Regions from separate parts of the Pseudarthrobacter sp. NPDC092439 genome, predicted to be linked through region 2. Evidence: predicted binding sites of a transcription regulator. Region 2 holds the regulator's gene; the other holds the start of a gene.
The links. The regulator HrcA, encoded in region 2, represses chaperone genes, less so after heat shock. The targets are predictions, from matches to a motif close to TTNGCACTCGNNNNNNNCGAGTGCNAA.
Positions count from the first base shown of each region.

Region 1: groL (chaperonin GroEL) is a predicted target of HrcA. The motif match lies at 2,176-2,202, and genes of this name have one in related genera.

Region 1 is NZ_JBIVQB010000007.1:27,829-31,951, reverse strand. It holds gene ACIQCM_RS13870 (RNase H family protein) at 1-246, opposite strand, end outside; gene groL (chaperonin GroEL) at 378-2,006, opposite strand; gene ACIQCM_RS13860 (ABC transporter substrate-binding protein) at 2,288-3,523, opposite strand; gene ACIQCM_RS13855 (cold-shock protein) at 3,520-3,735, opposite strand; gene ACIQCM_RS13850 (LytR C-terminal domain-containing protein) at 3,834-4,123, opposite strand, start outside.
Region 2 is NZ_JBIVQB010000001.1:354,864-358,986, forward strand. It holds gene ACIQCM_RS01660 (16S rRNA (uracil(1498)-N(3))-methyltransferase) at 1-576, opposite strand, end outside; gene dnaJ (molecular chaperone DnaJ) at 579-1,706, opposite strand; gene hrcA (heat-inducible transcriptional repressor HrcA) at 1,734-2,747, opposite strand; gene ACIQCM_RS01675 (DUF3097 domain-containing protein) at 2,923-3,777, shown strand; gene ACIQCM_RS01680 (DUF4870 domain-containing protein) at 3,902-4,123, shown strand, end outside.

The sequences.
Region 1 (4,123 bases), on a different contig from region 2:
CCAGCCCGGCATCCACTTGGTGATCGAATTGATGACGTACTGGCTGTCACAGAGAATCCGCAGGTCCTCCTCGGGAACATGCGCCGTGGCCCGGAGCAGGTCCAGGACGGCCATCAGCTCGCCCTGGTTGTTCGTTCCATGCGGCCACCCGCCGGCCCGCCAGCAGTCGTCATTCACATACCAGGCCCATCCGGCCGGGCCGGGGTTTCCCAAGGCCGAACCGTCAGCCGCTGCAGTAATCGTCACTGCTCTATCCTGCCAGACGCCCCGCCCTCCCCCTTGAGTTTTGGCGAAACGCGAAATGCGGCCCCCTCCGGAGAGGGAACCGCATTTCGTGGTGCATCCGGGAGAAGACCCGGACGGGAAAGCAGGGAAGGCTAGAAGCCGCCCATGCCGCCCATCTCGTCGCCGCCGCCGACGGGGGCAGCGTTCTTCTCGGGCTTGTCGGCCACAACTGCCTCGGTGGTGAGGAAGAGGCCGGCAATGGAGGCTGCGTTCTGCAGGGCAGAGCGGGTCACCTTGACGGGGTCGTTCACGCCGGCAGCCAGCAGGTCGACGTATTCGCCGGTTGCTGCGTTCAGGCCGTGGCCTGCGGGCAGGCCGCGGACCTTGTCCACCACAACGCCCGGTTCCATGCCGGCGTTGAAGGCGATCTGCTTCAGCGGAGCGTCGATGGCAACGCGGACGATGTTGGCGCCCGTTGCTTCATCGCCGGAGAGCTGCAGGTTTGCGAAGGCCTTGGCGCCGGCCTGGATGAGGGCCACGCCGCCACCGGCGACGATGCCTTCTTCAACGGCAGCCTTGGCGTTGCGCACTGCGTCTTCGATGCGGTGCTTGCGCTCCTTCAGCTCAACCTCGGTGGCTGCGCCGGCCTTGATGACTGCAACGCCGCCGGCCAGCTTGGCCAGGCGCTCCTGCAGCTTCTCGCGGTCGTAGTCGGAGTCGGAGTTCTCGATCTCGGCGCGGATCTGGGACACGCGGCCGGCGATCTGGTCGGCGTCGCCGGCACCTTCAACGATGGTGGTCTCGTCCTTGGTGACAACAACCTTGCGTGCCTTGCCCAGGAGTTCCAGGCCGGCGTTCTCCAGCTTGAGGCCAACCTCTTCGGAGATGACCTGGCCGCCGGTGAGGACGGCAATGTCGGCCAGCTGCGCCTTGCGGCGGTCGCCGAAGCCCGGAGCCTTGACGGCGACGGACTTGAAGGTGCCGCGGATCTTGTTGACGATCAGCGTGGCCAGGGCCTCGCCCTCGATGTCCTCGGCGATGATCAGCAGCGGCTTGTTGGACTGCATGACCTTTTCCAGGACAGCAACCAGTTCCTTGACGTTGGAGATCTTGGAGTTGACGATCAGGATGTACGGGTCCTCAAGGACCGTTTCCTGGCGCTCCGCGTCGGTGACGAAGTAGGCGGAGATGTAGCCCTTGTCGAAGCGCATGCCTTCGGTGAGCTCGAGCTCCAGGCCGAAGGTGTTGGACTCCTCGACCGTGATGACGCCTTCCTTGCCCACCTTGTCCAGGGCTTCGGCGATCAGGGCGCCGATTTCGTCGTCACCGGCAGAGATGGAGGCCGTGGCCGCGATTTCTTCCTTGGTTTCGATTTCCTTGGCGGAGTTCAGCAGCTCGGCGGTAACGGCCTCAACAGCCTTTTCGATGCCGCGCTTGAGGGACAGCGGGTCGGCTCCGGCGGCAACGTTGCGCAGGCCTTCCTTGACCAGCGCCTGGGCCAGCACTGTGGCGGTGGTGGTACCGTCACCGGCGACGTCGTCCGTCTTCTTGGCAACTTCCTTGACCAGCTCGGCGCCGATCTTCTCGTAGGGATCGTCCAGCTCGATCTCCTTGGCGATGGAAACACCATCGTTGGTGATCGTGGGGGCGCCCCACTTCTTCTCGAGGACGACGTTGCGTCCACGCGGGCCGAGGGTGACCTTAACGGCGTCGGCGAGGGTGTTCAGGCCCCGCTCAAGGCCGCGGCGTGCCTCTTCATCAAATGCAATGATCTTGGCCATAACGGCAGTAGTCCTTTCGGGACAGTCGTTAAGAATGAACCTTCGCTGCAGTGCCCGCGACGGACGGTTCGCACCGGCGGCCTCTGTATGCCTCCGGAGGCGGACCTCACTCCAGTTAGGTGTTTCTCGCTCCTCGCCCGGTGCTGCGCCGCCGGGGGCCGGCATTGCTTTAGCAGTCGGTACGTCAGAGTGCTAAGTCAATAATTAGCACTCCCCCGGTGAGAGTGCAAGCGAAAGCGGACCCGGAGCGGGCCGCGTGGAGCGTTCTTTGCGGAGCGCGGTCAGCCGCCCGCCCTGCCTGCGGTCTCGCTTCCGGTGGGCGCCGGATTGTTGTCCGCCCCGTAGGTGAAGACCATGAAGGAAGCGGAGGTGATGTCTCCGTTGGCGTCGAAGGCAATCGGGCCGGATTCGCCGTCGTAATTGATCTCCCCGCCGCCGGACAGGCCGGCTAGGCATTCCTTGTACGCCGTGCACGCCGCCTCGGATCCGCCGGAGACGGCAATCAGGTTCGCGGCGATGGACCGGCCGGCGTCGTCCTGCGCATGCGCGGCTGCGAGCGCGGAAAGAGTGACGGCGTCATAGGTCTCCGCGGCGAAGGACATGTCATGCAGCCCCTTGTCCACCTCGAGGATGCGGCCCTGGAACCCTGCCGCTGCCAGCTTTCCGGGAACCACCGCACGCGCCCCGTCCAACGCTTTGGCCGCCAGGGCCCCGCCATACCGGGCGAAAGCGCCGTCGCTCAGGATGATCCTGGCGCCGTCCACCCCGGCGTTATTCAGCTCCGCCAGGGCACCCTGCGCCCCGTCGCGGGCAATCAGGATAACCGCACCGGAGCCCTCGCCTGCCTTGGCAGCCGCAGTCCCGGCGTCGCCGGGGCTGAAGGATGCGGTAGCCCCCACATCCAGTCCTGCCTCCTCGGCGGCGCGGACGACGGCGGCGGACACGTCACCGCCATAGGAACCTTCCTGGTGCATCACCGAGACACGGTTGGCACCTGCTTCCTTGGCCAGTTTCACGAGGACCGGAGCCTGCGCGATGTCCGCGGGGGCGGTGCGGAAGTAGTAGCCGCCGCTCTTGGCGCTGCTTAGGCCGGCGGCGGTGTTGGCGGGCGAGACCAGGGGCGTCCGGGCGCGGGAGAGGACGTCGATGACTGCCGGGGCGTTGCTCGAATCCGTGGGGCCGATGACCACGTCCGCCTTGAGCGTGACGAAGGTGTTGGCCTGGGCCGCGGGGTCCCCGCCCGGCGTGGCGGGGAGCAGTTCCACGGGCCGGCCCTTGTGCCCGCCGCCGGCGTTGATCTCCCGCACGGCCAGTTCGGCGGCTGCGAGTTGGGGTGCGTTCAGGAAGGCATTGCCGCCGGTGTTGTCCAGGAGGAGGCCGATGCGCAGGATGCCGTCGCCTGATGCCTCCGCGGCCTCGGTCCGGGCGTTGCCGGGCACCGCCGTACAGGCCGCCCCGGGCAGGGCAGTGCAGAGGACTGCGGCAAAGAGTGCGTTCCGCTTGAACCGGGCCTTCATTCGACTGGCCGGACGCTTTCGGCCTGCGGGCCCTTCTCACCCTCGCCGACTTCCAGCTCCACACGCTGCCCTTCGTCCAGGGCCCGGTAGCCTTCGCCTTCGATGGCGGACCAGTGGACAAAGATGTCATCGCCCGAGCCGTCAACGGTGATGAAGCCGTAGCCCTTTTCAGCGTTGAACCATTTGACGGTTCCCAATGCCATGATGACCATTCTTTCGGTTGAATCCGGCAGTCCACGCCGTTGTGTGCCGTCCGGCCCGGACCAGGGCCTGGAATGTACTGTAGCCAATGCCGGCCGGGGTGCGCGGCTTAGGCATACCCCGGTCCCAGGACCACCACCAGCGGGGCCTGGAATTCGGTGCTGCTTACCACCGTGGGGATGCCGAGCAGTGCAGCCAAGGCCTCGGCGTTGGCCCGCTGGGCCTCGCCGGCGTAGAAGATCACGGACGCCTGCTGCGGGGCGCCGGACCAGTTGGCCACCTCGCCCAGCGGCCAGCCGTCTGCCTGCACAGCGGTGCCAACCCGCCCGGCAAGGCCCGCGGTTCCGGCGGCGTTGTAGACGGCAACCGACTGGGTCTTATCCACGGGCACAGCCGTTT
Region 2 (4,123 bases):
TCCCTGCCATGATTCAAGGACGCTCCGCAGCGGGCGGACGGCGTCCTCATGGAGGATCACTGCCAGGTCCGCGGCTTCGACGGCCGCGGCAAGGGCGGAGGTGTCGACGGCGGGACGCACCTCCGGCACCCAGGCGCGCCGCGCCTGCTTTGCCGCAGCTGCAACGACGGACTGCCACTTGGCGTGCGCTTTTGCGGCCCGGTCACCCTTCCAGCGCACGATGGAACGTTCCGACTGCCATGGGACCACCGCATCGATTCCGAGTTCCGTCGCCGTCTCGATGGCCAGTTCGTCGCGGTCGCCCTTGGCGAGGGCCTGGACCAGCACCAGCCGGACGTCCGGCCGGGCCTCGTCAGTAAGGGAGAGGCACTCGACTTCCAGGCCGGACGGGCCGGCCGACGCCACCGTTCCGGTCAGGCGCCGGCCGGCACCGTCGACGATGTCCACGGGTTCACCCTGCGCGAGGCGTTTGACCGCGACCGCATGCCGGGCTTCGGGTCCTTCCAGGACAAACGTGTCACCAGGACCGGTCCCGTCGAGGCCGCCGGCAGAGGTGAAAAAGACGGGGTTGCTCACCGCTACAGGTTACCCAGCCGATCCCGAAGCTTTGCGAACATGCCGCCGCTGGCGGCGAGCTTGCCCTCGGTGATCTGTTCGCCGCGGAGCTTGGCCAACTGCCGCAGGAGGTCTTCCTGCGCAGCGTCCAGCCGGGCGGGGGTTTCCACCTGCAGGTGGACCTTCAGGTCCCCCCGGCCGTATCCGCGCAGGTGGGTCACGCCCAGTCCGCGGAGGGTGATGATTTCGCCCGACTGGGTGCCGGGCTTGACGTCGATTTCCTGGACGCCGTCGAAGGTTTCCAGGCTGACATCCGTGCCCAGCGCTGCCGCCGTCATGGGGATGTTCAAGGTGGCGTGCAGGTCATCGCCGTCACGGACGTACGTGGGATCGTTGTTGACCCGGATTTCCACGTAGAGGTCGCCTGACGGCCCGCCCGCGGGACCGGCCTCCCCCTGTCCCGAGAGCTGGATGCGGGTTCCGGTGGCAACGCCGGCAGGAACCTTGATGGTGAGTGACCGGCGGCTGCGGATGCGGCCCTGGCCGCTGCACTCGTTGCACGGATCCTTGATGACGGTGCCGAAGCCCTCACACGTACCGCAGGGTGCGGCGGTCATGACCTGTCCAAGAATGGAACGGACTGCCCGCTGGACCTGGCCGCTGCCGCCGCAGATGTCACAGCGCTCAGGGTGCGATCCCGGCTGGCAGCAGGAGCCCTCGCAGGTGGGGCAGGTAACGGCGGTATCGACCTCAAGCTTCTTGTTGACGCCAAAGACGGCGTCGCGCAGTTCAATGCGCACGCTGATCAGGGCGTCCTGCCCGCGGCGGACACGCGACGCCGGGCCGGTGGTGCCTCCGGCTCCGAAGAATGTGTCGAAGATGTCCTGGAAGGCGAAGCCCTGGCCGGCATATCCACCGCCGCCGAACCCGTTGTCCGTGCCGTTCTCGTTGCCCGTGGTGTCGTAGACGCGGCGCTTCTGCGGATCCGAGAGGACCTCGTAGGCGTGGGTCACTGCCTTAAAGCGGTCCGAGGCATCCTGGCCGGGGTTGACGTCGGGGTGGAGCGTGCGGGCCAGCTTGCGGTAGGCCTTCTTGATCTCTTCCCCCGTAGCCTCCGGCGAGACTCCAAGGACGTCATAGTGGCTGCTCAAAGTTGGTTTCTCTTCCTTGTTGTAACGTCAGGGTCCCAGGATCCGGGACAGGTACCGTGCCACGGCGCGCACGGCGGCCATGGTGGTGGGGTAGTCCATCCGCGTGGGTCCGAGTACTCCGATTTTCGCTGCACTGTCCGGACCGTAGCCCGTAGCCACCACGGAAGCTTCCGCCAGGCCGTCGTACGGGTTTTCCCGTCCGATGCTCACGGCCACGCCGCGGTGGTCCTGCGCCATTTCGCCCAGGAGCCGCAGCATGACCACTTGCTCCTCCAGTGCTTCCAGGACCGGCCCGATGCTGAGTGGAAAGTCCACGTTGGAACGGGCCAGGTTGGCGGTGCCGGCCATGACCATGCGGTCTTCCCGGCTGGTGTGCGCCAGTCCTTCCAGGCCATGCGCCAGAGCTTGGGCCGCCTGCCGCTGGCCGGGGCCCACCGCGGAAACCACCGCCGGCAGGGACTGGGCCAACTGGCTGAGCGCCGTACCGCCCAGCGATCCCAGGAACCGGGTCCGCAGCGCGGCAAGTGCGTCGTCTCCCAGGTCCTGCCCGACGTCGACCACCCGCTGGTCCACCTTGCCGCTGTTGGCGATCAGCACCACCAAAACCTTGCGCGGGGCAAGCAGGACGAATTCGATGTGGCGGACCAGCGCCCGGCTGAGGTGTGGATACTGCACCACGGCAACCTGGTTGGTGAGCTGCGACAGCAGGCGCACGGTCCGGTCCAGGACGTCGTCGAGATCGTCCGCGCCCTCCAGCAGCGACTGGATGGCGCGGCGCTCCGCCTGGGAAAGGGGCTTCACAGCCGAGATCTGGTCCACGAACAGGCGGTAGCCCTTGTCCGTGGGAATCCGGCCCGCACTGGTATGGGGTGCTGTAATGAGCCCCTCATCCTCCAGCGCCGCCATGTCATTGCGGATGGTCGCACTGGAGACGCCGAGATGGTGCCGCTCCACGAGGGCCTTGGAACCGACCGGCTCGCGGGAGTGGACATAGTCCTCAACGATGGCCCGCAGCACTTCCAGCTTGCGCGGTTCGCTCACACTCCACCTCCATCCAGGGTCCGGGGCGGCCTCGCCGGCCCGGTCAGCGCCACCATGACTGTTAGCACTCGACATGCCTTAGTGCTAACAGTCTATTATGACTCGCCCCGTTGTTAGCATTGGTACCGCTCCGGGGGAACGGGGCAACTGATCTATCACTAGGCGGAATGAATCCATGGATTACCAGAACTGGGGCCCCCGGGATATGTCGGCTCCTGCCAGGACCGCGCTGCCCGAGGTGCCGGTGGAGCGCGGCATGGTCCTTGAGGACGTCCAGTCGGGATGGGTGGGTGCGGTCACCCGGGTAGAGAAGTCCGGCGGCATGCATGTGGTCGCGCTGGAGGACCGGCGCGGAAAGTCCCGCTCCTTCAAACTGGGCTTCGGCTTCCTCCTCGAGGGCCGGCCGATCCGGCTGCTGCCGCCGGCTCCACGCACCGCCGCAGGACAGGCAGGCGGACCTGGCCGTACCGCGTCTGGTTCCGTGCGGGTCCCCGGCCAGCGCGCACAGGTGGCCAAGGCGAGCCGCATCTGGGTGGAAGGCAAGCACGACGCCGAACTGGTGGAGAAGGTATGGGGAGACGACCTCCGGGTGGAGGGCATCGTCGTCGAACCCCTCCACGGCATTGACGACCTCGCCGCGGCGGTGGCGGAATTCCGCCCCGGCCCCGGACGGCGGCTTGGTGTCCTGGTGGACCACCTCGTTCCCGACTCCAAGGAATCCCGCATTGCGGAGGCCGTGATGTCCTCACCGGGCGCGGCCGGCAACGTCCTTATTGTCGGTCACCCGTACGTGGACGTGTGGCAGGCAATCCGCCCGTCCGTGCTGGGCATCGAACAGTGGCCGGTGGTGCCCCGCGGGCAGGACTGGAAGACCGGGATACTGGCCGCCTTCGGCTGGCCGCATGAAACGAAGGAGGACATCGGCCTGGGCTGGCAGAAACTGCTGGGCGCCGTCCGGACCTACGCAGACCTGGAGGCGTCGCTGCTGGGACGCGTGGAAGAAGTGATCGATTTCCTCACCGTCCCCTAAAAGGCGGAGCCATGCCTGGCAGACAGTATTCTTATTAGTGCAGGTTCGCCAATTCCCGGCGGACCGGCAGCACAGGGCACCATGTACCCGCCGGCACCAATAGCACTCCAGAAGGAATCAGACCGTGGCAGAAAACGCACGTGATCACAGGAACCGCCAGGACGGCCCGGGCCGCTCCGAATACCACGGCGTTCCGGCGAATGCGCTGCCGCTGACGGCCAGCGAGGACCGGCAGTGGGCCACGCTGGCGCACTTTGGCGGCATCCTTGGCTGTGTGCCGTCTCTCCTGATCTACCTGATCTTCCGGGACCGCGGGCCGTTTACCGCGCAGGAGTCCAAGGAAGCA